DNA from 3 places in the Arthrobacter sp. Hb9-2 genome. Region 2 is predicted to be linked to each of the others. Evidence: riboswitches for the same ligand, from Rfam matches in the RefSeq annotation. Region 2 holds a riboswitch; each other region holds the start of a gene.
The links. Region 2 has a riboswitch for S-adenosylmethionine ahead of AC5RV1_RS07380 (bifunctional o-acetylhomoserine/o-acetylserine sulfhydrylase). Riboswitches for the same ligand answer to the same signal wherever they lie in the genome.
Positions count from the first base shown of each region.

Region 1: another riboswitch for S-adenosylmethionine. It lies ahead of AC5RV1_RS08190 (cobalamin-independent methionine synthase II family protein); the one in region 2 lies ahead of AC5RV1_RS07380 (bifunctional o-acetylhomoserine/o-acetylserine sulfhydrylase).
Region 3: another riboswitch for S-adenosylmethionine. It lies ahead of AC5RV1_RS13040 (DUF1737 domain-containing protein); the one in region 2 lies ahead of AC5RV1_RS07380 (bifunctional o-acetylhomoserine/o-acetylserine sulfhydrylase).

Region 1 is NZ_JBNHGJ010000010.1:81,695-86,715, reverse strand. It holds gene AC5RV1_RS08200 (adenylosuccinate synthase) at 1-400, opposite strand, end outside; gene AC5RV1_RS08195 (M14 family zinc carboxypeptidase) at 662-1,723, opposite strand; SAM riboswitch class I at 1,943-2,049, shown strand; gene AC5RV1_RS08190 (cobalamin-independent methionine synthase II family protein) at 2,061-3,266, shown strand; gene AC5RV1_RS08185 (uracil-DNA glycosylase family protein) at 3,477-4,109, shown strand; gene AC5RV1_RS08180 (DUF3151 domain-containing protein) at 4,262-4,684, opposite strand; gene fbaA (class II fructose-bisphosphate aldolase) at 4,685-5,021, opposite strand, start outside.
Region 2 is NZ_JBNHGJ010000009.1:45,221-50,241, reverse strand. It holds gene AC5RV1_RS07390 (MFS transporter) at 1-41, opposite strand, end outside; gene metX (homoserine O-acetyltransferase MetX) at 222-1,337, opposite strand; SAM riboswitch class IV at 1,350-1,465, opposite strand; gene AC5RV1_RS07380 (bifunctional o-acetylhomoserine/o-acetylserine sulfhydrylase) at 1,561-2,886, opposite strand; SAM riboswitch class IV at 2,930-3,045, opposite strand; gene AC5RV1_RS07375 (S8 family serine peptidase) at 3,296-5,021, shown strand, end outside.
Region 3 is NZ_JBNHGJ010000021.1:58,248-63,268, reverse strand. It holds gene opgC (OpgC domain-containing protein) at 1-2,277, opposite strand, end outside; SAM riboswitch class IV at 2,608-2,722, shown strand; gene AC5RV1_RS13040 (DUF1737 domain-containing protein) at 2,736-3,014, shown strand; gene AC5RV1_RS13035 (rhodanese-like domain-containing protein) at 3,011-3,421, shown strand; gene AC5RV1_RS13030 (O-succinylhomoserine sulfhydrylase) at 3,422-4,630, shown strand; gene AC5RV1_RS13025 (DUF1905 domain-containing protein) at 4,689-4,991, opposite strand.

The sequences.
Region 1 (5,021 bases), on a different contig from region 2:
GGCCGATGCCACGGCCCGTGGTCCCGATGGCGCGGCTGCCAAGGAAGCGCTCCGTCACTTTGTCCAGCACCTGGTGGTAGGGAGCAACAAGGTGTGCGTTCGCAGAGACGCGAAGCTTTGAAGTGTCGGCGCCGCGGGCCTGGAGGCCTTCGATCTCCTGGAACAGCGCCTCGAGGTTAACAACGCAGCCGTTGCCGATGATGGGTACCGCGTTGGGGCTGAGGATGCCTGCCGGAAGCAGCTTGAGTTCGTATTTTTCACCGCCTACGACGACGGTGTGCCCGGCGTTGTTGCCGCCGTTGGGCTTGACGACGTAGTCAACGCGGCCGCCCAGCAGGTCGGTCGCCTTGCCTTTTCCTTCGTCGCCCCACTGGGCTCCTACGATCACAATTGCTGGCATGGGATCCTCCCCCATTCGTTCGGGCTGCCCGTGCCATGCCACAACGTGGCGGCCTGGTGCAGCGCCGTTCATGAGAATGCCCCGAATAAACCGGCCTTCGCTGGTCCGCGGGCGGCACAGCGACGCAAGAGTTCCGGGGCTCTTACCACCCAAGTTTAGCCGATGAGGGACTTTGTCCACTCGTTGGGCCGCCGCGGTCCTTCTTGCAGGGTAAAGGACTCCTGCGCGGCAAAGGACCGCGGCGGGCTGTCAGCGGTGACGCTACTCGTCGTCAGCTTCCTCGCCGGGGCGGGAGGTCTGGGTGGCGAGGCTGTCCCAGAAGGAGGTGTCGGCGTCGGCAATTGATCCATCAGCGATTGCTGCGGCGGTTGCGGTGAGGGTGGTGACCGTTTGCTTGATCAGGTATCCGTTGCTTCGGAGCCCCAGGGCGTAGCCGTCCAGATAGTGGTCGGACATGCCACGCATCTCAAACAGCAGCGTAGCGATCCCGTATTCCACGGCAATGCCGTTGCGGCTGATCGTTTCGGCGCTGCCGCCGACGTACTTGCCGAGGTGGCCCCAACCGGTGGAGTCGACGTTATCGAAGACGACGGCGCCCAACTGCTTGGACTTTTCAACAACTGCGGGATCGGCGTTCGGCGTGGTGGGGTACAGGATGGACCCGGAAACCAGCTTGCCGTCGCGTTCGCTGCGGGTGCCTTGGTGGTGCAGATCGATCATGTAATCGATCCGGTACTTGCGCATCACGTTATTGTGCAGCGCCTGCGTTTCCGGCTGGACCTTGGCTACGTGGTCGCGGTTGAGGTCCACTTCTTCGGCGTTGTACCGCGTCATGTTGCGGTCACCCTTGGCCAGGTAGTCGTCCAGCGGGAAGTTCACGTCCCCCATGGCGCCGTCCGCATTAAGCATGGGAACGATCAGGATGTTCGCGCCGCCGAGAATGTCTGCGGACTTGCCGGTGCCCAGGTGCTTGACGAATTCCAGCGCGCCCTCGGTGGTGAGCTGCTCGTTGCCGTGCTGCTGCGTCAGGTAAAGGATGGTGGGCTTGGCCGGGTCCGACATGTACTTGACCAGGTGTATGTCCCGGCCCTTCACGGTCTGGCCGATGACCTCCAGCTCCATGGCGCCCTGGCGGGCGTCCTGGTCCTTGAGGAAGGAGACCATCTGCTCGTAGGTGGCAAGCTTCGATGTGGTGATTTGGCCGTTGCCGTCATAGTTGGGGCCTTCGCCCACGGCCATCGCCGGTGCCGGCGCGGCTACTGCTGCCAGTGCCAGGGCTCCGGAAACTGCCAGGGTCCTGAAGGTTGCCAGGGTTTTTCTCACGGTGCGGTACCTCTTTCGAGTGCATTAGGTGCGTCCAGCCCGCCATGTCCCCCATCGCGAGCTGTGACAAAAGACAACCAACCTCGACAAAGGCTGTCAATGAGGTGACACCAATCTGCAGCCAGTTATTACGTTCTGAAAGCTCCGGCTCTCGTGTCCCCGCCGACACAATCCGAAAGCGGATTTGCTCCCGGGCGTACCGGTGCATTTAAGTGAGAGTGCCCATCCGGAGCGGCCGAGAGACCTGGATCGATGACGCCGCAGCAACCCCACAGAGTGCAGGTACGTCCTGCCTGCGAAGGTGCTACTGCCAGGACCGATGGAAAGGAAATCCAGCATGTCCCTGAACACAGACCACATCCGCGTCACCCACGCCGGATCGTTGCCGCGTACCCCTGAGCTGATCGCCGCCAACGCCGCCCGCGAAGAGAACCCTTCCGATGTCGGGGGCTTCAACGAACTCCTTACCGCTTCCGTGGTGGACCTGGTCCAGCGCCAGCAGGGCCTCGGCATCGACATCCCCAACGACGGCGAATACGGGCACGCGATGTCCGCCGCTGTGGACTATGGCGCATGGTGGTCCTATTCCTTCGCACGCATGGGCGGGCTGGAACTGGACAACGACGCCAAGTGGGCGGTTGAACCGAAGGAATCCACCCCGGGCAACGTACAGCTCACCGGCTTCATCCATCGCCGCGACCGCACCCACTTTGCAGAGGCCTACAACGATCCCACCAGCGGCATCTTCACCGGTGGCCCCAAGCCCTTCCCCAAGGTCACTGGACCGCTCGTCTACACGGGCCAGGACGCCGTCGCCTCCGACATTGCAAACCTGAAAGCAGGCCTGGCCGCCGCCGGTCTGAAGGAAGGGTTTGTTGCCGCACTCTCCCCCGGGAGCGCCTCACGCATCACCAACGAGTACTACGCCACGGAGGAGGAATACATCTACGCCTGCGCCGACGCGCTCCGTGAAGAGTACAAGGCCATCATCGACGCCGGCCTGATCCTCCAGATCGACGATCCCTCCATCGCCGAGAACTGGGACCAGATCAGCCCCGAGCCGAGTGTGGCCGACTACCTGAAGTTCACCCAAATCCGCGTGGAAGCCCTGAACTACGCCCTCCGCGGCCTTCCCGAGGAGCAGGTCCGGTTCCACCTCTGCTGGGGCTCCTGGCACGGCCCGCACACCACCGACCTTCCCCTTGCGGACCTGGTGGACACGATGCTGCAGATCAACGCCGGGGGCTACTCCTTCGAGGCTGCCAACGTCCGCCACGAGCACGAGTGGCGGGTTTGGGAGGAGACCAAGCTCCCCGAGGGCAAGGTCATCATCCCGGGTATCGTCTCGCACGCCACCAATGTGGTGGAGCACCCGGACCTGGTGGCAGACAGGATCGTACGGTTCGCAGACGTTGTGGGCCGGGAGAACGTCATCGCCTCCACCGACTGCGGCCTGGGCGGCAGGGTCCACCCGCAGATCGCCTTCACGAAGCTGGAAGCCTTGGGCGAGGGTGCGAGCCGGGCCACCAAGCGGCTCTGGTAGCCCGGAACAGAAAACGCAAACCGCCGGTTCCGTGCCCCGCTTGGATTGGGTGCGCGGGACCGGCGTTTCGTTTCGCAGGGCTTGCTAAACTGGTAAAGGCCGACCAGGAATCGGTCCGCCCCATTTCAACCACTTCGGATCTGCTGCGCCATTGTGCGCCCATTTTCGCGGTGGCAGCAACACCAATCCCCGCAGGAGACCCAGCACTACATGACAGCCCTGGCACCCGAATCTTTCCATGATCAGCTTCTGAACCGCCGCTACGAACCGAATGTTGCAGCCGTCAACGAACTGTGCGATTCCCTGCAGGGGACCAAGCCGGGCACCATCGTGCCCTACGTGGACCCCATGCACGACGTCGACGAGTGCCGCATCATCAGCCTGTACTCGAACATCGGCGAGGCCGACCCGTCCGGATTCATCACCGCCGGCGACCACGACGCCGCCACCCGGATGCTGGGGATCCAGTGGAAGCTGGGGCTGCGGCCGGAGTTCGTTATGCCGTGGAACGTCCATCCCTGGCACGTCGCCGGGGAGGCCAACGGGAAGTTCACGCCGGACCAGATTTCCGCGGGCCTCAAGCCGCTGCTGAAGTTCCTGGCATTGGTTCCGCGTGCCTCGGTGATCGTGGCCCACGGCACGGAGGCCAACCGCCTGGCGAACCTGCTGCTGAAGACGGAGGTGCCGCTGCTCTGGCGTCGCGGACTGAAGACCTACAAGGTGCGCTCCCTCAGCGGCCGCGCGTTCGCCGGCTCGCCCGCCCGCCAGGAGGAGTACCTCGAGGACATGCGCGTGGCCTACGCCGACGCGATGGCGCGGACGGGCCTGCAGAAAGCCAGCTAATCCCCTCAAACCTGTGAGTTTTGTCCAGATATGCAGGCCAAAACAGCGTTTTGAGCTGCGTATCTGGACAAAAACTCCTGCACGTACGACGACGGCCGGTCACCTTTCCAAAGAAGGTGACCGGCCGTCGTCGTTCTTTACCGCAATGCGTATTACTCGCCTTCGATGGCTGCTTTCGCCGTGGGGTCCGAGTCGTTCAGGAACTTCTCGATCCGTTCCGGCTCCTCCGCCTCGCCAATCGCCGCAGCAGCCCGCCCCAGCGAGTACAGCGCCCGCAGGAAGCCGCGGTTGGGCTCATGCTCCCACGGGATCGGGCCGACGCCGCGCCAGCCGTTGCGCCGCAGCGAGTCCAGCCCACGGTGGTAGCCCACGCGTGAGTAAGCGTAGGAATCGATGGTGCGTCCCTCGGCCCAGGCCTCTTCAGCCAGGACGGCCCACAACAACGAGGAAGTGGGGTGCTTCTCCACCAGGTCCAGGGCTTCCTGGCCGGCTTCCAGCTGCTGGTAGACCTCCGTCTCGGCAGGCAGGAGCGTGGGTTCCGGGCCCATCAGGTTCTTGCGGAACTCGTCCGACATCTAGAAGGTCTTTCCGGCCGAACCGAGCTGCTTGGTCGCCTCCACCACGCGGGCTGCCAGGCCGGCTTCGGCCGAAGCACCCCAGACGCGGGGATCGTAGGTCTTCTTGTTGCCCACTTCGCCGTCGACCTTCAGGACACCGTCATAGTTGCGGAACATGTGGTCCGCCACCGGACGCGTGTAGGCGTACTGGGTGTCGGTGTCGATGTTCATCTTGATGGTGCCGTAGGAAACGGCGTCGGCGATTTCCTCGTCGGAGGAGCCGGAACCGCCGTGGAACACGAGGTCGAACGGGCTGTCCTTGCCGATCTTGGCGCCCACCTGTGCCTGGATGTCC
Region 2 (5,021 bases):
GTTTCCTCTGGCCGCCGTGCGGCGGAGCTTTCCGTACTCATTTATGAACTCCTTCGGCGTCGTCTTCGACACCACTGGGACAGGCTGTGGCGGATACACGTGATTTTGGCCACGAACCGCCGGGTCCCATTGAGTATGGTCTGCCTCCACGCCCAGCTCAACGGCGAATCATGCAGAGCCCATCTGCATTTATGCACATATTCTGGCTTTTGGTTGTGGCGTTATGCCGAAAGGTGTTGCCGGAGCTGCGATCCCAGCTGGCCGATCTCGGTGAGGAACCCGTCGTGCCCGATAGGCGCCTCGATGAGGTGGACGTCCACCTTTCCGGGAAGCGCCCGCGCCAGCTCCCGTGACTGGGACGGAAAGTAGAGCCGGTCCGAGTCCACGGCGGCGACAAAAAAGCGCGCACTGACACTGGACAGGGTCTGGGCGAGCGACCCCCGTCCCCGGCAGATGTCGTGGCTCATCAGCGCCTCTGTGATCGCGATGTAGCTGTTGGCGTCGAAGCGCTGGACCAGTTTGGTGCCCTGATGATCCAGGTAGCTCTCCACCTGGTAGCGCCCGCGGGCTGCCAGCTGCTCGCCCTGAAGCGGCGATTCGGGCGCCTGCGGCGCGCGTCCGAACCGTCCGTCCAGCTCCACCGGGGAGCGGTAGGTGATGTGGGCGATGCGCCGGGCCAGGGCCAGGCCTTCCTCGGGAGCGGGTCCGTTGTAGTAGTCACCGCCGTTGAAGTTGGCGTCCTGCCGGATGGCGAGGGTCTGCGCCTGGGCAAAGGCGATCTGCTCGGCGGTACTCGCGGCGCCCACGGCAATCACAGCACAGCGCCGCACCCGCTCCGGATACGTGACAGCCCATTCCAGCGCCCGCGCCCCGCCCATTGAGCCGCCCAGCACGGCAAACCAGCTCTCGATCCCCAACTGGTCGGCCAGCCGGGCCTCCGCCACAGTGCTGTCCCGCAGGGTCACCAGCGGAAAACGCGAGCCCCAGGGCGTTCCGTCCGGAGCAAGCGACGACGGCCCCGTGGACCCATAGCAGCCGCCCACTATGTTGATGGACACCACGAAAAAACGGTTGGTGTCCACCGGCGCGCCCGGCCCGGCGAGTTGTTCCCACCAGCCGGGTTCTTCTGTGTCGCCGCGGGTTACGTGGGTGCTGCCGGTCAGAGCGTGTTCAATGAGGACGGCGTTGCTGCCGTCCTCATTGAGTGTGCCCCAGGTTTCGTAGGCCAGGGTGACGTCCGGCAGGTATCCGCCGGCTTCCAGCTTCAGTCCCCCGATGGAGGCATAGCGGACAATCCCGTGTTCGGGGACGGTGGTACGGGTGACGGTAACCGTCATGGCAAGACCTCTTCTACGCGCTTGCCCGCCGTCGAATGACCGGCAGGCCAGGTCTTCACCCGGGGCACCCCACCGCGGAAGGAGGGTTGCCGGCCAGCAAGCCGGGGCTGTCACTGGCACTCATGACCTGGTTCGAGTGTACGAAACAGGCCCTGCCTGCCGCCAAGAGTGTGACTGGTTGTGACTTCCCCGGCCCGCCGCCGCGCTGGTGCCCTGGGTACGGCTAGGCGCCAGTGGCCTCCTTGGCCGCCCGGAAGCCAGCCTGGAGGTCCGCCAGGATGTCATCGATGTGCTCGATCCCCACTGACAGCCGCACCAGGCCGGGATTCACGCCGGCAACCACCTGCTGCTCCGGCGAGAGCTGGCTGTGGGTGGTCGACGCCGGATGGATCACCAGGGAACGGACGTCACCGATGTTTGCCACATGGGAGTGCAGCTCCAAGGCGTCCACAAAGCGCTTGCCCGCCTCCGCGCCGCCAGCGAGGTTGAACGACACGATCGCGCCGGTACCCTTGGGTCCGTACTTGCGTCCGCGCTCGTACCAGGGGCTGGACGGCAGCCCGGCGTAGGCGACGGATTCGACGTCGTCACGCGATTCCAGCCATTGGGCAACGTCCAAGGCATTGGCGACGTGACGTTCCACCCTCAGGCTCAGCGTCTCCAGTCCCTGGGCGATCAGGAAGGCGTTGAAGGGCGACACTGCCGAGCCAAGGTCGCGCAGCAGCTGCACCCGGGCTTTCAAAATGTAGGACAGGTTGGCACCCAGGGCACCGTCGGCGCCGAGGTCGCGGGCATACACCAACCCGTTGTAGGTGGGGTCCGGGGTGTTGAAGCCGGGGAATTTCGCAGGGTCCTTGCCGAAGTCGAATTTTCCGGAGTCCACGATGACGCCGGCGATGGCGGAACCATGGCCACCCAGGTATTTGGTGGCTGAGTGCACCACAACGTCCGCACCCCATTCCAGCGGGCGGATCAGGTATGGGGTGGACAGGGTGTTGTCCACAATCAGGGGCACTCCGGCCTCGTGCGCAACCTGGGACACCCCCTCGATGTCCAGGACGTCCTGCCGCGGATTGGAGACAACCTCGCCGAAGAACAGCTTGGTGTTGGGCTGCACTGCAGCGCGCCACTGGTCCAGGTTGTCCGGGTCCGCCACAAACGTGACGGAGATGCCAAACTTCTTAAGGGTGTGGGCGAAGAGGTTGTAGGTGCCGCCGTAAAGGCTCGGACTGGCCACGATGTGGTCCCCCGACTCGGCAATATTCAGCACCGCAAAAGTTTCAGCGGCCTGGCCGGAACTGAGCAGCAGGGCTCCCAGGCCGCCTTCAAGGCTGGCGATCCGCTGTTCCACGGCTTCCTGCGTGGGATTGCCGATCCTGGTATAGATGGGCGCCAGCTCGGCAAGCGCGAAACGGTTCGCGGCGCTTTCAGCGCTGGGGAAAACAAAGGACGTGGTTTGGTAAATGGGGAGGGCACGGGCACCCGTGGCAGCGTCCGGCTCTTGTCCTGCGTGGATCTGGCGGGTTTCGAAAGACCATCCGTTGGACATTTAAGGCTCCTTTGACATGGGCCCGGCATGCTCGAAGCACCGCGGGCCGCGCTTGCCATCCGGCCATTGCCGGACAGCCAGGTCCTCACCCGGGGCACCCCACCGCGGATGGAGGGTTGCCGGCCAGCGAGCCGGGGCTTGGCGCTGGCGCTCATAACCTGGGCCCAGTCTAGGAACTCCACGTGCCCGCCGCCACGAGTGTGACCGGGTGTGACTTCCCGCCCTGTTGCTGGACGACACTTCCTGACGGGGTGGAGCCAGGAGGCGCCACATGTTGATTTCCCAAGGTTCCGCAGAAGATGCGCAGGATTGAGCGAAGGTTGACCGTTTGCCGCCAATCCCCCGTTAGATTTGAGCCGGGAACACGTCACCTCGCCTTTCTTCTTCCACACCAAAGGACCACATTCAGTTGCCCCAATTCTCTCGCCTGGCACGTCGCACCGTCCTGCTCTCCGCCGTCGCCCTCTGCTCAGGCGCGGTGGCAGCCGGTCCCTGGCTGGCGTCCGCAGCGCACGCCGCTCCTTCCGCTGCTGCGGGTGAAAGTGGCCGCTACCTTGTCCAATTCGCTCCGGGCAAGGACGTCGCGGCGGAGGTGACGGCCCTCCGCGCCCAGGGAATTGGCGTCAACAGAACTTTTACCAAGGCAGTGAAGGGCGCTGCTATCGAAGCCAGCCCGGGGCAGGCTGCCGCCCTGCTCCGCTCGGGCCGGGCCGCAACGGTGGAGCCGGACCACGCTGTCACAGTATCCGAGGTGCAGCGCAACGCGCCGTGGGGCCTCGACCGGATCGATCAACAGGCACTGCCGCTCTCCGGCTCGTACACACCTGCCGCCTCCGGCCAGGGTGTCAACGTATACGTTGTGGACACCGGGATCCTCGCTTCTCATACCGATTTCGGCGGCCGGGTCAGCGCTGGATGGACAGCAAAGGCTGACGGCCTGGGATCAAGCGACTGCAACGGCCACGGCACGCACGTGGCAGGAATCATCGGCGGCGCCGTCCATGGCGTGGCCAAATCCGCCACCCTTATTCCGGTGCGGGCACTCGAATGTGATGGCTCCGGCGTCTACTCGGACATCATCGCAGGGCTCGACTGGGTTGCCGGTCAGCACCGACCTGGCACCCCGGCCGTAGTCAACCTGAGTATCGGCGGACCCACCAGCAGCGTGCTCGATGCAGCAGTCCAGGCCATCATCACCAACGGCCTTCCGGCCATTGTTTCAGCCGGGAACAACGCCGTTGACGCTTGCACGGCTTCTCCAGCCCGTACGCCCTCCGCCGTCACAGTAGCGGCAAGTGATTCCTTCGACAGGCAGGCCTCCTTCTCAAATTTCGGCAAATGCGTGGACCTCTACGCGCCGGGTGTAGGCATCCGCTCCGCCTGGCACACTTCCACGACGGCCACGGCGTCACTCGGTGGAACGTCCATGGCTACTCCGCACGTGGCTGGTGCTGCCGCCCTCCTCTTATCCGGCAATCCTCTTTTAACACCCACGCAAGTGACCGATCGGCTCGTCTCGTCCGCGATCGGAGGAATCATTGCAGGAACTGGAAGTGGAACGCCGAACCGTCTGCTGCACACCGCATCAGCTTCAGCCAACAACTTTTCGGTGGGGGGCGCGATCGGGGCCAAATACAACTCAATGGGTGGACCGGCGTCGCAGCTGGGCGCGGCCACCAGTCAGGAACAAACGGTCCAAGGCGGGGCGCAGCAACAGTTCCAACATGGGATTATTTTCTGGTCGCCGGCAGGTGGGGCACACCCGCTATGGGGTGCCATTGTGCAGAAGTGGTACAACGGCCATGACGCGGGCTACCCCATCCGGGACGAGGAGCCTCTGGGCGGCGGAGCAATAGCCCAGCACTTCACGAATGGAACGATGTACTACACACCGCAAATTGGCCTCCACTACATCGGCGCCGGAATCCGGGAGGCCTGGTGGAATAAGGGCGGCCAGACCGGAGTCGCCGGTTACCCTGTGTCCGATGAGAACCGCTGGCTTGAGGGCGGTGCGGTCCAGACTTTCCAGGGTGGAACCTTTTACTTCACACCTCAATATGGAACCAGGCTGTTGCAGGGAGCCATCCGCTGGGAATATGAGCGGAGGGGAGGCTACTCCTTCATTGGACGCCCGG
Region 3 (5,021 bases), on a different contig from region 2:
CTGCAGTGCTGGAATATTGGCCACCACGGCAATCAGCACCACGTGCATGATGAACACATAGAGGGTGGCGCGGCCCAGCGGAATCAGGAACCAGCCGAGTGCGCGCTGCACGGGTTGCCAGTATGCGGTGAGGAAGGCGTAGGCCGCCACCACCAGGACCAGGACGTTAAGAAGCCGGCCCGGCGCCAGATACGTGCGGCCAAAGAATAAGTCGTACATGCTCCGGTACACGGCGTCCGGGATGATGGCGAGGCGGACATCGAAGCCGTTCGCCAGGTAGGGGTTGCCCCACGAGAGAAACGCGAACAGGAGTGCGACGGCGGTGCACGCGGCCACCAGCCAGGTCTGTCCCGCCAACCAGGCGACGATGCTGCGCCGATGGTAGCCGGCGACGAGTCCGATCACGAACAGCACCTGCCACACGAGCAGCGGGAACGAGTCCTCGAACTGGGAGGGCAGGAGCCGGATCCTCGTGGCAGCTCCCACGGCGTAGACCGCAAGGGTTCCGGCCAGCACCCAGATTGCCTTGCCGCGGTTGAGCGCAGCCAGGATCAGCGGGCTGGCAAGGAGCAGCACCACGTAAAGGCCCATCACGTTGAACTGCCAGGGTCCGAACTGCAGCAGCAGGATGGCAGGGAGCACCTGCGGCGGCACCGGGAACTGGAACAGGGATTCCATGCCGGCATAAAGGTCATAGGTACGGCCGGCGCCGTCGTGCCCTGCCCCGCCCGTTCCCTGGTCCACAAAGGTGGTGAGGGGGTCAGTCCGGAAGATCGGCAGCAATGAGACCAGGAAGACGCCAATGAGGACTATCAGTGCCGTCAGGTAAAGCTTGCCGGCCCGCCGGGAGGTTAGTTCAACCACCGTTCCGAAGTCATCCTTGGCCCTGGGCCCGTACACCATGCCGACCACCAGTCCGGAGAAGAGGACGAACAGCTCGGCACCCGAAACAAAGCCCACCGCCTCCTGGGTGAGCAGCTGGAACAGCGAGGTCAGGCCCAAGTGGTTGACCACAACAAAGACAATGGCCAGGCCGCGCAGCATATCCACGCGCGCATCCCTGCTGGACGGGTCTGAATATCCCCACGCCGTAGCGGCATTGACCCGGCGGGGAATCTGCCACAGGGCAACCAGGAGGATGAGGAGCGCCGCGCCCACGGTCCAGGCAGCGGCCCCCGTAAGGGTGTTTGCCCGGACGTACGTGCTGCCGGAGCTGACCTCGGTGACCGGGCCTGCGACGATGGGGGACGCTTCCAATGTGCCCAGGGCGGCGTTGGCGATGCCCGGGTTTCCGGTGAGCCGCCAGTCGATGCTTGCCACTCCGGTGTCCCGCGTACTGGTCCGCTCGTCCCACACCACCGCGCCTGTCATGCGGAACCCGGCAGCGGTGGCCGTCCCCACCACCTGGTCCCACCAAGCGGCCTTGATGGCCGCTTCGGATGCGCCGCCGGAGGCCGGGCTGTAGAACGCGGAGGTGTGCAGGAGGAACGGCTTGTCCCTTCCCTCTGCATAGCTGGCGTAGAAGTTTTCACCGCCGGAGGCCGTGAGCATTTCCCGCAGTTGGCCGGCGCGGGGAACTGTGTTGACGGCAGCACCACCGGCGGTGTCGTCGTGGAAGGCGGTCAGGCCAACCCAATCCACCGCATCGTCCCCGGGATAGTAGGGTTCGTAAGCTGCGTCCGAGCCGTTCCAGGCGCCGTCGCCGTTGGTATCAAGCAGCGCGAACCCATCACTTCCCTGTGCGGGCGCGTTCCGGTTCCGGTCGAACGGATAATCCGTGCCCAGGTACGGTTCCCAGACCATCACAACGCCCCCACCGCCGTCGACCTCCCGGAACGCCGCTGTCACAGCCTTGAATGCCCCCCGGTAGGCAGCCGGCTGCTGGCCCCACTCAACCCAGCTTGCGTTCATGTCCGGGGCGAACCGGACAAGCAGCTGTCCTTTGAAACTGGACGCAAGCTCCAGCACCCTTTCGGCGAAGGGCCTCGCAGCCGCGGCGTCGATCTGGTCCAGCGGCATCGTGGGCTTCACTGTGAGCATCGCGTGGGCACCCTGCAGGGAGGACTGTTCCAGGAATCCCTCGATGTCGTTTTGCTCTGATGAGCGGTAGGGAAACGCTATGTCGTGGCCAAAAATAGCCGGCGAAGCACCCAGCCGGTCGGCGAAACCGGCGGCGGAGTCCTCACCCCATTCAAGGACGGCGCCCAGCAGCGGCTTTCCCTCTTCAGGAAAACTCCGCGCGGCCTGGGCTGACCCTGCGGGCAACACCACTGCCACGAGGGCAATCAGCAGTGTGGCAAGGAGCGCCCCAACTACGCGCAGCCGGCGTACCCGGTAAGGGCCGGCAGGGTGCTGTGGCGCGGCAGTTAGCGTGCTGATGTGGACCCCCGGTGCTGGTTCTGATGATGGGGACTGCCCCGTATGAAACTTTATCTGGCGGGGCGTCCGCAAAAGGCCGGAAAAGGGCGCCCACCTGCGGTGATGCCGCCGCCGTCGGTTCCTCCGGTGTCGCGGAAATCGCCGCCTGCTGCACCGCGCCCCGTTCAGTTACGGAACATGACGACGGCGGCGGTGCGCCCCTGCGCGCCAAGTGTTACGTTTCTGGGGAGTAATGAGTACCGGCGCCAAGCCCTGACTGGCCGGTCGGCAACCCTCCTTTCGCGGCGGGGTGCCTCAGGTGAATACTCGGCATATCGACCGATTCGAGTTGCAAGCGTGAGAGAAGGAGATCCGTCGTGTCCGACGCACCTGCCCCTGAAGAGAGACTGTCGTACCGGCTTGTCACCGGCCCGGATGACAGGTCTTTCTGTGAACGGATTTCCACCGCCTTGGCCGAGGGCTACGTGCTGCACGGCAGCCCGGCGGCAACGTTCAACGGCAGCAGCGTCATCGTTGCCCAGGCCCTGGTCCTGCCGGCGGCCATCGCTTCGGCTGATGCCGCCGTCGCCACCGCAGTGGATAACCTCGAATCCGCAGGCGAAGACCTCGAGTTCGACGGTGAGGGCCACGCATGAGCTACGCCGGAGACTTGACGCCCCAGGAGGCGTGGGAAAAGCTGGAGCAGGGAGCCATCCTGGTGGATGTCCGCACTGAGGGCGAATGGGCCCACATCGGCATCCCTGACACCAAGGCCACCGACAACGATCCGCTGTTCATCCAGTGGACGTTCCCGGGCGGCATTCCCAACCCTGATTTCATTAGCTCCCTGGCCCAGCAGGCGCCCGAGGATCCGTCTACCGAACTGGTATTCCTGTGCCGCTCCGGGCAGCGTTCCATCGCGGCCGCCATTGCCGCCACCCAGGCCGGTTTCACCTCCTACAACGTGCTGGAGGGCTTTGAAGGCGAGCCGGACCGTTACGGCGAACGCACTGTCAACGGATGGAAGAACCGGGGACTGCCCACCAACCTTGGAAAGAACTAAGTGACCTTCAACGAAGACGCTGCCGGCTGGAGCCCCGACACCCAGGCCGTGCGCGGCGGACTGGACCGCACCAACTTCCAGGAAACCAGCGAGGCTGTATTCCTGAACTCCGGGTTCGTGTACGAATCCGCCGCCGCTGCCGAGCGCGCCTTCACGGGCGAGGATGAGCGCTTTGTGTACTCCCGCTACGGCAACCCCTCGGTGGCCACGTTCCAGGAACGCCTCCGCCTCCTTGAGGGAACCGAGGCGTGCTTTGCGACGGCGTCCGGCATGTCTGCCGTGTTTACCGCCCTGGGTGCGCTGCTGGCTGCCGGCGACCGCGTTGTGGCCGCCCGCTCGCTGTTTGGCTCCTGCTTTGTGATCCTGAACGAGATCCTGCCGCGGTGGGGTGTGGAGACGGTGTTCGTGGACGGTCCTGACCTGGAACAGTGGCGCGACGCCCTGTCCCAGCCCACCACTGCCGTCTTCTTTGAGTCGCCTTCCAACCCGATGCAGGAAATCGTCGACATCGCCGCGGTCAGCGACCTCGCGCACGCGGCAGGCGCCACCGTCGTCGTCGACAATGTCTTTGCGACTCCCCTGCTGCAGCGCTGCGGGCAGCTAGGTGCCGACGTCATCGTCTACTCCGGCACGAAGCACATCGATGGCCAGGGACGAGTCCTGGGTGGCGCCGTCCTGGGCACCAAGGAATTTATCGAGGGGCCGGTCAAGCAGCTGATGCGCCACACGGGCCCGTCGTTGTCCGCCTTCAACGCCTGGGTGCTCACCAAGGGCCTTGAGACCATGGCCCTGCGCGTCAACCATTCATCCGCGTCCGCCCTGCGGCTGGCCGAGTGGCTGGAGCAGCAGCCCGCGGTGAGCTGGGTGAAGTACCCGCTCCTGAAGTCGCACCCGCAGTACGAACTGGCGGCAAAGCAGATGAGCGCCGGCGGCACGGTTCTCACCCTGGAGCTTGCGACGACGGGTGGCCGCTCGGGCAAGGAGGCCGCCTTTGCGCTGCTGGATGGTTTGCGCATCATCGACATCTCCAACAACCTCGGGGATGCAAAGTCCCTCATCACGCACCCGGCCACTACTACCCACCGTGCGATGGGTCCGGAGGGGCGGGCAGCCATTGGCTTGAGCGACGGCGTGGTGCGGCTTTCGGTGGGCCTGGAGGACGTGGACGATCTGATTGGCGACCTGGAACAGGCGCTCAAGCAGATCTAGAGGTGCCTGACGGTGGGGCGCGCTCCGGCACCCTCGCGGTTATGTGGGCGGGGCTCTATCAGACCTCTTCGAAGGAGAGCTGGACGGCCACTTCGTCTCCTTCCCTAATCCGGGCTTTGTCCCTGATGGCCTTCTTCACGGGCAAGAGGTAGGAACCGGCTTTCTGGTCCGCAAACAGCGAGGTCTGCCAGGAGTGCCCGGCAATCTCCGCGGTCACCCTGACGGATCCGAATGCCTTGCTGGAGCCGGCGCTTTGTTCGTGGATGTCATCCGCGACGTTTGTTGGGAGCGTCAAAAAATGCCAGCCCGCCTCACCGGGGTAGAGCCACAGCTCAGCTTTGAAGGAGTACAACGCCGTCACGCGCCGAGTATGGCATGCCCCCTTGCCGGG